2 regions of the Lysinibacillus sp. FSL K6-0057 genome follow, and region 1 is predicted to be linked to the other one. Evidence: riboswitches for the same ligand, from Rfam matches in the RefSeq annotation. Region 1 holds a riboswitch; the other holds the start of a gene.
What was found. Region 1 has a riboswitch for S-adenosylmethionine ahead of MHB40_RS01995 (O-acetylhomoserine aminocarboxypropyltransferase/cysteine synthase family protein). Riboswitches for the same ligand answer to the same signal wherever they lie in the genome.
Positions count from the first base shown of each region.

Region 2: linked by a shared signal. The riboswitch ahead of metA (homoserine O-succinyltransferase) and the one ahead of MHB40_RS01995 (O-acetylhomoserine aminocarboxypropyltransferase/cysteine synthase family protein) in region 1 are both predicted to bind S-adenosylmethionine.

Region 1 covers NZ_CP152047.1:412,146-418,540, reverse strand. The annotation lists gene MHB40_RS02015 (EamA family transporter) at 1-656, opposite strand, end outside; gene MHB40_RS02010 (DNA-binding protein) at 812-1,042, shown strand; gene MHB40_RS02005 (homoserine dehydrogenase) at 1,101-2,087, opposite strand; gene MHB40_RS02000 (hypothetical protein) at 2,552-2,938, opposite strand; gene MHB40_RS01995 (O-acetylhomoserine aminocarboxypropyltransferase/cysteine synthase family protein) at 3,274-4,575, opposite strand; SAM riboswitch class I at 4,693-4,806, opposite strand; gene MHB40_RS01990 (glycerol-3-phosphate acyltransferase) at 4,962-5,594, shown strand; gene MHB40_RS01985 (DASS family sodium-coupled anion symporter) at 5,791-6,395, shown strand, end outside.
Region 2 covers NZ_CP152047.1:2,645,002-2,651,396, reverse strand. The annotation lists gene panF (sodium/pantothenate symporter) at 1-1,239, shown strand, start outside; gene MHB40_RS12990 (TSUP family transporter) at 1,283-2,053, opposite strand; gene MHB40_RS12985 (helix-turn-helix domain-containing protein) at 2,180-2,962, shown strand; gene MHB40_RS12980 (hypothetical protein) at 2,986-3,372, shown strand; gene MHB40_RS12975 (nucleotide excision repair endonuclease) at 3,425-3,796, opposite strand; SAM riboswitch class I at 4,000-4,111, shown strand; gene metA (homoserine O-succinyltransferase) at 4,237-5,172, shown strand; gene MHB40_RS12965 (endospore germination permease) at 5,213-6,361, opposite strand; gene MHB40_RS12960 (hypothetical protein) at 6,393-6,395, opposite strand, start outside.

The sequences.
Region 1 (6,395 bases):
ACGCTTGTACACATAATCCCCATATACAGCATTGTCCATAAGTTGTGCACATTTCCTAACCAAGAAAATCCATTTTCTAAGGAAAACGGCAGTAAAAACAACGTGCAAATGGAAAACGTCATAGCAACTGCTGGTAATGCATCTTCCTGTGCCATTAATTTTTTACTTATGTTTGTATAAAATGCGAAGGCTAGACCTGCACAAAGTGCTAGTGTGAATCCGCCAATGTGAACAGACTCTTCTCCATTATTTATAAATAATAAAAGACATCCGATAATGGCCATAAATGTAGCAAGTCCCCATACCGCTGTGGGGCGTGTTTTCCATAATAGCCACTCTAAAACACCAGAAAACACCGGTGCACTGCCAATAGTAGCAACAGTTCCAATGGCTATACCTGTTAGACGAATGGATGAGAAGAAAAGACCTTGGAAAAGGGCTATACTAGCCGCAGCTAAAATCGTCCATTTCCACGACCACCTTAGAAAGTTAATTTTCCGCAATAAAATCGTAATGGCTAATAATAAACCACCACCAATTGCAGAACGAATTGTGGCCACTGCTATTGGAGATACTCCTTGGTCCAAATAGGTTTGGGCAGTTCCAGTCATCCCCCATAGAATAGCTGCTAGTAATACAAACAATGGATTTAACATTTATCAACTCATCCCCGCTTCACTACGTTCTCAATACTAATCATACATATTTATCCAAAATCAAACAATTATCATTTTTACTTTTCTTTTCATTACCACAGTATGCTTTCTCAATAATGGACGTTATAATAAAAACAGTAAAAGGAGCGAATCGTATGTATAAAACAATTGAAGAGACAGCTTTTGATCTCGGTATGCCTGAGGATCAAGTAATGCGTCTAGTTTACGAAGGACGCATCCGTTCTGTTTACGATGGACAACAAATTCTAATCAATAGTGGCCAATTCAGCACTTATTTTAAACAATTGGAACGTATTAAAGAGGAAATTGAAATTTGGCGTTCTACTCCTATTCCAGAGGATATTGACGTCAAAGATGAAGACTAAAAACCCACCATTCATACAATTGAACATTGTTGAATGGTGGGCTTTTTTAAAGCTTTTATTAGATTGTGACAACAAATCCTGCTCTTTTCCCAATGATTTCAGCATAATCCTCTACCATGACACTCGCAGTTGGATACATTCCTGCTCCAGGACCAACTAATGTTAATGTACCAATATAGTTAGTCTCTAATGCCACCGCATTAAACACATCATCGACTGGATAAAGTGGATGCTCTTTATCAACTAGTTGTGGACCGACTTTAGCAATAATTTTACCGTCAGCCCGTTTCTCCACTTCAGCTACATGGCGGTAACGCAGACCATTTTCACACGCTTCACGAACTTGTTCAGCAGAGATACTATCGATCCCAATCACTTCTACATCTGACCAATCTGGTTGCTCTCCAAAAGCTAAGGCACTTAAAATCATTAATTTTTTAAATGCATCCTGCCCAGATATATCATTATATGGATCTGCTTCAGCATAACCTAAGCCTTGTGCCTCTTTTAAAGCTGTTTCGAAAGACCAGCCCTGTGCACGCATTTTTGTTAAAATATAGTTACATGTGCCATTTAAGACGCCTTGTATACGACTTACATCATTTACAAGTAAAATATTTTTCATTGTTTTAATAACAGGTACACCACCAGCAGTAGTAGCCTCATAGCCTACAAAAACGCCATTAGCTTTTGCAAGATCCTGCAACTCTAAACCTCGTTTGGCAAACATCACTTTATTGGCTGTAATAACATGACATTTATGTTCAACTGCTCGCTTTAAATAACTGTATGCAGGCTCTTCGTTAACAATTGCTTCAAACACAACCTGCATACCTGGTTCTGCTAAGACTTCATCCATGCTTGTTGTCATTAAATGTGCTGTTCCTGGCACACGTTCGCGACTAGCATCTGTCACTAAAATCTTCGCTACCTCTAATTCAATACCTAATTTATTTTTTAGCTCTTCTCGTTTTTCATTTAAAATATGGTAGATCCCCTGACCTACCGTTCCAAATCCTAAAATCGCTGCCTTTATAGTTGCCATTCTTGTTATTCCCTCCAACTTACATTCCGCAGTTTCATTAAAGCTAATTCTCCATGGGGTTGTGTCATGACTATTTGACACCCACCGCAGTCTTTAGCCAACAACTCTTCTTTGTATGAGTTTCGCTATTTCTATATGTGTTGGAACACATACAAATTCAAATAATTCAAAATTTAACTTAAAGAAAATTGTAACGCAAATACATACATTGCACAAGAAAAATCTTTCTAGGAAGGACATTTGTTTTCTCTAGATGTGCAAAAGAAATCGGTTTCATTCCCTTTATTATACGTTTTATTAATCATTCTATAAGATTTGAACAAATATTGACTATTTACATTTCAATATACGAATGTCTTTCTTCTATTATATATATGTATGCTCGGACATTCATAACAATCCCTTTAAAGAAAAAACTCATTCCCTGTAGCAGCAGAGAATGAGCTTAAATATATGAGGGGGTTTTAACTTGCTTTTGAAAGCAATTGATAACGATATTGTGCTAAAGCTTGTTGAACAAGACTAATTTCTTCTTCTGTAAAATTTGGTATTGCATACGTACGTTCCACTAATTGAAATGTACCATACTTTAAGTAAATCTCTGTCGCAGGAAGTGAGATATGGCTCACACCGTACTGTTCATATGCCTCAAATACTTCCTTAACAGTATAGTCTTCCTCTTCAGCAAAAACATGTTCTTGAAATGCTGTATGACCAAAAACTTGCTGCCATTTTCTTTCGACTGATGTAAGAAGGTGTTGAATGGACTTATTGTTGACAAAGACATGCCCTTCATTTAGCTCATATATTAGATAGGATACAATGTTTTGTGCACTATAGATATTACCCATTTTAAACACTCCTTTATCATCAGTTTTTTTGGGAAGAGCAGTTACTGGCTAGGCAACTGCTCTTCTATATATTCAAAAGTGGGGGAGCACTTATGAAAACATTTACCTTTTTTAACAAGAATTTTCGTACCCTTAACTTATTTCCTAGTATATAACAAGGATTTAATTAAGTCAATAATACATATAAAATTACTTGGTATTATTTTTTATAAGGTTCTGATAATTAACGGATGTAGCAATTGGTTGATGTAGCAACGTTTAACGCATTACCAAATGAGGCCAATCGAATGAGAAAATACGTAAACGCTACAACATTCTTCCCTATGTTCTAAAGCTTAAGCTTCTACTGTTTGTTCAGTAGTTGTTGCCTGTGTAATGGCTTGATCTAAATCAGCAATAATATCCTCTATTGCCTCTAAACCGATGGATAAGCGAATGAGCGACTCGGTTACACCAGCTTGAACTAATTCGTCTGCTGATAGTTGCTGATGTGTAGTGGAAGCAGGATGAATAATTAATGACTTAGCATCACCTACATTTGCTACATGTGAAAATAGCTTTACGCTATCAATAAGCTTTCGCCCAGCTTCACGTCCACCTTTAATGCCAAATGTAAGCACTGAACCGAAGCCATTTCTTAAATATTTCTTTGCCAATTCATGTGTTGGAAAATCTTCCAGGCCATTATAATTTACATACTCCACAGATGGGTGGTTTCGTAAATATTCAGCCACTGCCAATGCATTTTCATTGTGTTTAGGGATACGCAAATGAAGCGTTTCTAAACCTTGTAATAAATTAAAGGCAGCATCTGCACTTAATGTTGGACCAAAATCACGTAATAATTGTACGCGTAGCTTCGTAGCAAAGGCCGCAGAAGCTGTATCAATTCCATAACGTAAACCATGGTAAGAAGCATCTGGTTCAGTAAAACCTGGGAATCGACCACTAGTCCAATCAAACTTACCAGCGTCTACAACAACGCCCCCTAAAGTTGTACCATGACCACCTATCCATTTAGTTGCTGAATGTACTACAACATCTGCACCGTATTCAATAGGTGTAGAACCGTAAGGAGAAGCAAACGTACTGTCAATAATTAATGGTAGACCATTATCATGTGCAATTTTAGCTACTGCTTCAATATCTAAAACCTTTAAGCTTGGATTACCATACACTTCAGCAAAGACTGCTTTTGTTTTATCAGTAATCGCCGCCTTGAAATTCTCTGGGTTTGTTTCATCTACAAAAATTGTTTTAATACCATAGTTTGGTAATGTGTTAGCAAATAAATTATAAGTACCACCATATAAAGAACTAGCTGCTACTATCTCATCACCAGCTCCAGCTAGATTTAAAATGGAAAATGCGATAGCTGCTGCACCAGATGAAAGTGCTACTGCTGCTGTTCCACCTTCCAATAAAGCCACACGTTTTTCAAACACATCAACAGTTGGATTGGTAATCCTTGTGTAAATGTTCCCTGCTTCCTCTAAGGCAAAAAGACGTTGCGCATGAGCAGTGTCTTTAAATACGAAAGCAGTTGAGCGATAGACAGGAACTGTTCGAGAACCCGTCACTGGGTCTGGCTCTTGACCGCCATGTAACAGCAATGTTTCTGGTTTAAAATTTGTCATTGTGTACCTCCAAATGGTTATTTTTTTTACGATGGTACCGGAGATGAGGAGGATTTTTCTGTAGAAAACAAAAACCCTCTTCAGCTAAGAAGAGGGTTGCGGTTGCAAGTTTTCCTCCCCTTATCTGCCAGATCCAAGTAAGAATCTGTAGGAATTAGCACCTTAGTAAGCTCGTTACTTACTGGTTGCCGGGCATCATAGGGCCTATCCCTCCGCCGCTCTTGATAAGAGTATGTGATTCAATTTCCATCGTTGTTACACAGTATAAACATAGAGTTTTTTTCTGTCAACATGTAAATTTTATTTTTTCCGAAACTTCTGTCTGCTCTTATACGTAATATGAACGCATACACTATTTTAGAAAAAAATTTGAGAGGAGGATTTTTATGGTAAAAGCCGTGATCACTTTTCTTATTATTGGCTATTTAATTGGCTGTATTCACGGCTCTAAAGTGGCACAATTTTTATCGGGGGTTGATTTAAAAAAAGCTGGCCACGGCAATGCTGGTGCCTCTAATGCTACGCTTTCCCTCGGCTGGAAATATGGCGTTTTAGTAGCCCTCATCGATATTGGCAAAGGCGTTGTAGCTATTATCGGTGCACATTTTTATCTAGGGGACGTCACTCATTTAACAGAAGAACAAATATGGCTGCTTACCTACATTATGGCTGCTGGGGTCATTTTAGGTCATAATTTCCCTTTCTATATGGGCTTCAATGGCGGAAAAGGAACTGCCTCCATTATCGGAATTTTACTTGCTGTCGATTGGAAGATTGGTTTATTTGCACTTATTTTATTTGTTATTTTATCCTTTGCAACAAATTATTTAATTGTTGGTGTTCTAGAGTTTTATCTCGTTTTTTGTACAGCCACTTATTTATGGATTCCTGGCATTGGCCCAACCATTATAGCTGTTCTTCTTTTTGGCATAGCCATCATCCTGCACATAGAAAATATTAAACGTTTAGTCAATGGTACAGAGCCTAAAGTAACTTCTGCCTTTAAGAAAAAGAAATAATATTTTTATGGATATTTTTGTATTTTTTGTGACCATGTATTTTCTCTTTATCTACCCATATTGCTGTAAAAAACACCTATTCTGCGTAGTTTTTTTTCTACAATAAAATAGACATATTCTTATCTTAATAAAACATTATCTAGGCCGATGTTATGGTTAATAATCGTCATTTTTATCGTAGAAAGGATGAGAAAATATGTCTTCACCAAATCAAGAAGCTTCAAAACGTAATTTAAAGCCACTATGGATTGGCTTGGCCTTCGCTTTACTAATTATTATTACTTTTTTACCTAATAACGGTGATTTACCTATAGCTGGACAACGAGCTTTAGCCATCTTAGCTTTTGCAGTCATCCTTTGGGTAACAGAGGCCGTTTCATATCCTGTTAGCTCGGCCATGATTATTGCACTTGTAACTGTTTTACTAGGACTCGCTCCATCAATGGATGATCCTACCACAGAGCTAGGTACAGCAGGCGCATTAAAATTATCCTTAAGTGGATTTAGTAATTCTGCTGTTGCTTTAGTAGCAGCCGCTCTTTTTCTAGCGGCTGCAATGCAAATTACCAATCTACATAAACGACTTGCTCTTTGGATTCTTTCACTGGTAGGAACCAAAACAAAAGCTATCGTATTTGGCGCCATTTTAGTTTCTATCGTCCTCGCATTTTTTGTTCCTTCTGCTACAGCACGAGCTGGCGCAGTAGTGCCAATATTGCTTGGAATGGTTGCCGCATTTGGTTTACCACGTGATAGTCGGCTCGCTGCCTTACTAGTTATTACTTCCGTACAAGCCGTTTC
Region 2 (6,395 bases), 2.2 Mb from region 1:
GCCTATACAAAAGGACTTGGGTGGGTATTACTGGCAATGGCTCAGCTACCTGCAGGTTATTTTGTGCTGATGATTTTAGGGAAAAAATTCGCCATTATCGCTCGTCGTTACCAGGCCATTACGTTAATCGACTTTTTACGAGAGCGCTACAAAAGCCATGTCATTGTCATTTTGTCAGCCATTAGTATCATTGTCTTTTTATTTTCGGCTATGATGGCCCAATGGGTTGGGGGTGCACGCTTAATTGAGTCTTTAACTGGCTTAAGCTACACAGCGGCACTGTTTATTTTTGCGATTTCCGTGTTAGTGTATGTCATTATCGGTGGTTTCCGAGCAGTAGCGTTAACCGATACGGTCCAAGGTTCAATTATGGTGATTGGTACGATTATTTTATTAATCGGAACCATTGTGGCAGGTGGAGGCATCGACAATATAATGGCCTCACTGGTCGCTGAAAATCCTGACTTTGTGTCACCATTTGGCGCACAAGGAGACTTAACGCCTTTGTATGTCTCGACATTTTGGATTCTCATCGGTGTAGGGGTTGTAGGACTTCCGCAAATTGCCGTTCGTGCGATGAGCTACAAGGATTCAAAAAGTATGCATCAAGCGATCATTATTGGCACGATTGCCATAGGGACAATCATGTTTGGCATGCATTTAATTGGTGTGTTAGCCCGACCTGTCTTACCTGGCATTGAGATTGGTGATAAGGTAATGCCACTTCTGACATTAAAAGTACTACCGCCATTTTTAGCAGGAATCGTCTTAGCTGCACCAATGGCCGCTACAATGTCAACGGTTAATGCTTTACTAATGCTTGTCAGCTCCACGGTTGTCAAAGATATTTATTTAAATTACATGAAGCCGAAAGCTAGTGATGCAGAGATTAAACGGGCAAGCTTTATTGTGACAACGGTCATTGGCTTAGCGGTTGTCATCTTTGCACTCAATCCACCTGATTTATTAGTGTGGTTGAACTTATTTGCCTTCGGTGGGCTAGAGGCTGTCTTTATTTGGACAGTAGTTTTAGGATTATATTGGAAAAAAGCGAATAAATACGGAGCGATTGCATCGATGATTTCAGGCATGTTGTTGTACATTATGATTGATCGATTCTACCCTTCTGTATTTGGTATGCATACAGTCACAATACCAATCGTCGCATCCTTCATTATTTTTGTGCTTGTCAGTTTGACGACTAGTCATAAATTTAAAAACGAAAAACTTATGATCTAACTCAAAAACGCCACAGATATGAAATTCTGTGGCGTTTATTGTTTTAATGCATCATAAAATCATAGGCATTTTTTGCAAGTAGTGTCATCGTGACTACAATAAAAAGCGTGCGGACAAAGCCGCTTCCTTTCCTGATCGCCATGCGCGAGCCAAGCATAGCCCCACCAATTTGCGCAATGCCCATTACTAAACCATAGACATAATGAATTTGACCTAAGTAAGCAAACATACAAACGCCGGCCACATTACTCGCCAAATTTAAAAACTTCGCATTACCAGCCGCCTTTAAAAAATCAAAGCCTACCAGTAGGAAGCTAAAAATTAAAAAGGAGCCTGTTCCAGGACCAAGAAATCCATCATAAAAACCAATAGCAAATAATAACAGCATAAATAAAAATAAATGCGTTTTAGATAGTTTTTTTACAGTAGCGACAGCGCCCCAATCCTTTTTAAAGATCGTATATATCCCAACAGCCGCCAGCATAACAAGCATTAAGGGCTTTAGTAATGCTGGGTTGATTAGATGTACAGTCCATGCACCACCTAAAGATCCAATAAATGCTAGAGGAAAATATTTGAGGACAGAGCGAATGTCCAGCTGGCCAGAACGGTAGAAGGAAATCGAGGATGTGAGCGAGCCCATTGCTCCTGCTAGTTTATTCGTTGCAACAGCTGCGGCTGGATTTAGGCCAACAAACAGTAAAGCAGGTAATGAAATTAAACCGCCTCCTCCCACTACTGAGTCGACAAAAGCCGCCAGAAATCCAAATGAAATTAACAGTATAAGAATATGTACATCGACTTCAAAAAACATATTACACCTCTTTTAAATTAGTTACTACTGAAATAGTAACTAATTTTATTTGCGCTGTAAACCCTCATTTTTTCATTGGCAAATCTTCACAAAAGTAGCCTATAATAAAGATAATGGAGGGATTACATGGAGGAATTAATCGCCCAGTTGAAAGAAATGGGTTTTACAGAATATGAAGCAAAGGCCTATACGGCACTTGTTCAGCAAAGTCATGTCAGTGCCTATCAGGTTAGTAAAAATTCTGGCATACCACGTGCAAGAGTGTATGATATTTTAAATATTCTTGTAGATAAGGGCATTGTGTTAAAAGAAGAGACCGCAGAACAAACAACCTATGCGGCAATGCCAGTGTCTGTGTTTTTACAGCAAATGCAACAACGCTGGGAGTCAAATTTTACATCTATGCGAGGGAAATTAGAGAAACTAGAGGAAAAAGTGCAAGAAGCGGAGCCTAAAGTGGTCATGCTAAAGGGCAAGGAATCCATCATTAACTATTGTCAGTCACTTCTAAAGAAAGCGAAGAAAAAGGTGATGCTGTCAATGTGGGAGGATATGTATGATGCGCTACGAGAAGAGTTGCAAGAGGTGGCCCAGCATGTTCCTGTCCATGGCATTACCTTGTATGTGGGGGAGCATTTAGCCTCGATTGACCAGCATAGAGCCACACACTATACAAAAAAACCGTCTACACCGCATTGGTTTATCTTATCGATAGATGGTCAGGAAATGATTTATGGTCACTCTCCATCCACGCAAGAGACGGCTTTTATCACCAATGATCCTGTCCATATTTATTTATTAGAGGATTATATTTGGCATGATGTGCTCATCAATCGTCTGGTAAAACGGGATGATCAGGAGTTAGAAGACTGGATTGCTAAGGAGCGAAAAGCTTTCTTCTTGGAATAGTCGTATAAGGGAAGGGGAGTAACGTGAAAAAGATCGTGTTGCTAGGTTTAATGAGTTTACTAATGTTAGGAGCATGTAACGCTACACCAGCTGCTGATCCACTAGCGATTCATGAGCTAACTGTTGTCCCCGACAATATCCAAAAAAATATTGTTTCTAATGACAGAATACAACTATTGCATGAAAATAATGCTTCATATTACCTCGTCTATTATTCAAAGGGGAATGTGTTGGCAAGTATTACGGCTGAGGGAAATAGGCTTATCATCCAGCTAGAAGAAGGCAGCGAGCAAAGGAAAGAGGCTCAGCCCTATGTTTTTCAAATCAACGTCAAGAATCCTGAGCTTGATACCATTGATTTGCGAATAAATGGCCAGAGTACACCAATCAATCGCATGACCATAATGTGAAAAAAGAAACCGAAATCCCTCTAGATGAGATTTCGGTTTCTTTGCATGATGTCTAATAAAAGACTTTGTCTACATTGTATTTAGAGCGGAAAGTATTAATCGCATATGTTTCGTAAATTTCACGTTCCATTGGATCTTCTACTTCATAGACTTCAATTTTGAACACTTCATCACGATGGTTTTTCATCGGAGATACATTGTCCTCGAAATGTTTTTTTATACGTTGACGAATTTTACGTGCTTTCCCAACAAACAATAGCTCATTCTTGTCATTATAGAATAAGAAAATGCCGCCTTTATCACGTGTGATTTTATGGAAGTCAATAAAACCGAAGTAAGGTGTGATTTCCACATCACCTGGTTTTAAATCTTGTTCACGTTGACGGATTACTAGATCTGGTTTTGGAAATTCAATTTTAATCAAACTATTCACGTTCCTCTCTCTTACTAAAAGTATATGGTAACATAATTACGGCATGTTTACCATAAATTTTAAATGTAGAAACACCACATATAGCAAGCTTAGTGTACATCAAATGAGCAAGGAACATGCACATGAATCACAAAATATTCTATGAATTATTGATATTCTAACTAGTTCATGTTACAATTCAAGATAATTAAATAATCTTATCAAGAGAAGCTGAGGGATTTGGCCCGATGACGCTTCAGCAACCTCTAACAATTGTTAGAAAGGTGCTAATTCCAGCAAAGGATTTTTTCCTTTGAGAGATAAGAGTGGACGTGAAAAAATCCTTCTCATTCTATCTCGTATGGAATGAGGAGGATTTTTTAATTTAGTTGCATTCTTTGCAAGCAAGGTTTGCTAAAAAAAGAGAGTGATTATAGAGAGGGGAAAGCAAGATGCCAATTAATATTCCGAAAAATTTACCAGCTGGAGAACATTTACGTGAGGAAAAAATCTTCGTCATGGAAGAGGATCGAGCGAAAACACAGCAAATCCGTCCATTAAATATATTAATACTAAATTTAATGCCTGAAAAAGAAAAAACAGAGCTTCAATTACTACGTTTATTAGGGAATACACCACTGCAGGTGAATATTACCTTTTTAAATACGGCCACACATGAGTCGAAAAATGTGAGTAAATCTCATTTGCAGCTATTTTACACAACGTTCAACCAAATTCGTCACCGACGCTATGATGGCATGATTATTACTGGGGCACCTGTAGAAAAAATGGCATTTGAAGATGTCAACTATTGGCAGGAAATTTCAGAAATTATGGATTGGTCTAAAAAGAATGTGACATCCGTGCTACATATATGTTGGGGGGCACAGGCTGCATTGTATCACCATTATGGCATTGGAAAGGTCGAGCTTGCTGCTAAATGCTCAGGCGTCTATTCCCATGTAATTACAGATTTAACGGTGGATTTAGTGCGCGGCTTTAGCGATTTATTTACTGCGCCTCATTCTCGCTATACATCTGTTTCCATTGACGAGGTTCGCAATCATCCAGACCTACGATTATTATCCTATTCAGAGGATGCAGGGGTATTCATCGTACAATCAAAAGATAATAAAAATATTATGATTACGGGGCATCTGGAGTATGATGCGACAACACTAGCCGATGAATATAGCCGTGATGTGGCGAAGGGCATAGATATCGATGTTCCTGTGAATTACTTCCCGAATGATGATCCGAAACAAGAGCCGATGAATACATGGCGTGCCCATACGCATTTATTATTCTCTAACTGGTTGAACTACTATGTCTACCAAGAAACACCATACGAATGGGATTTTGTAGATGAAATCGAATATCATATCTAATTAATAAAAAGTCTAATTTCTTTTCTAAACGTAGAAGAAATTAGACTTTTTGATTTTCCTTCGTTGTATCCTGTTGGGGTGTTTCGGTATTTTGAGCCTTAGATTTACGATTTCGAATAACTGCCACAATCAACAAAAGTATGGGTAATAAAATGGTGAAGATAAAGGAAAAGATAGGCCAAATTTCATTATTATAATTAGTAGAATGCACAATATCTGGATGAACAATTTGAGAAAGTCCAATGATAATGATGCCCATCGGTAAAATAAGCGGACGATGATCCTTGATCTTCAAAATTTGGGCAAGGCCAACAACGGTCGTATAGAAATACATAAATGTGCGAATATAAATAGACGAAATCCACATAAATGCCATAATAATTTCAATACGCTGCAAAAAATTCCCTATGGATATTCTTTGCGCTAAGGCATAGCTGGGAAATGTCCTAGATGCTGTGTTTTCAGGCCCTAAGACAAGAATCGATAGGACAATCAACGTAATTAAGACGACACCACCAAGGATGGTCCCAATATATAGCCCTTTCTGTGCAGATGGCTGTACATTGACGCCAGCGGGATATAGCATCAATAACACGAGTAATGGAAAGGAAAAGATACTCATAAAGCGTGCAATACTATAAAACATAGATGTTTTGGTTGCTTCTAGTAGAGGCTGAATATTCTCAAATGTAATTTGAGGGGTAATACAAACGACGAAAAAAATAAAGATAAAGATAAACAACGGAAAGAGAATTTCTGCTGAACGGGCAAACGTCTCTATCCCTAGATACGCGGCATACATAATAATGATACTGAACAGTAGGGCGAATGCTAATGTCGGTGTTTCTGGCATAACTTCGGTTTTCATAAAAATACCAATAAAATAAAGTAACTCTCCAGTGGAGAAAAAGGTGAGAATGAGAAAGCAAATGGCTGTGATTTTCCCAAAAAAACGACCAAGAATTTTTTCATTCGCCTCTATAAAATTAAGAGAGGGTGTTTGATTGGCAAGTGTTAAGAATAACTTTATGACCAGTAAACTAAGCACAACACCAATGCTTGCTGCAACCCAAGCATCTTGCTTAGCAGCGCCCGTAATACTTGAAGGGATAATTAAAATTGCTGTACCGATAGAATAGAGGAAGGTAACGATTGTAAACTGTCTTGAACTAATGATCTCTTTTTCCATCTAGCTACCCTCCGTTTCTCAGTCCATCTTTTTA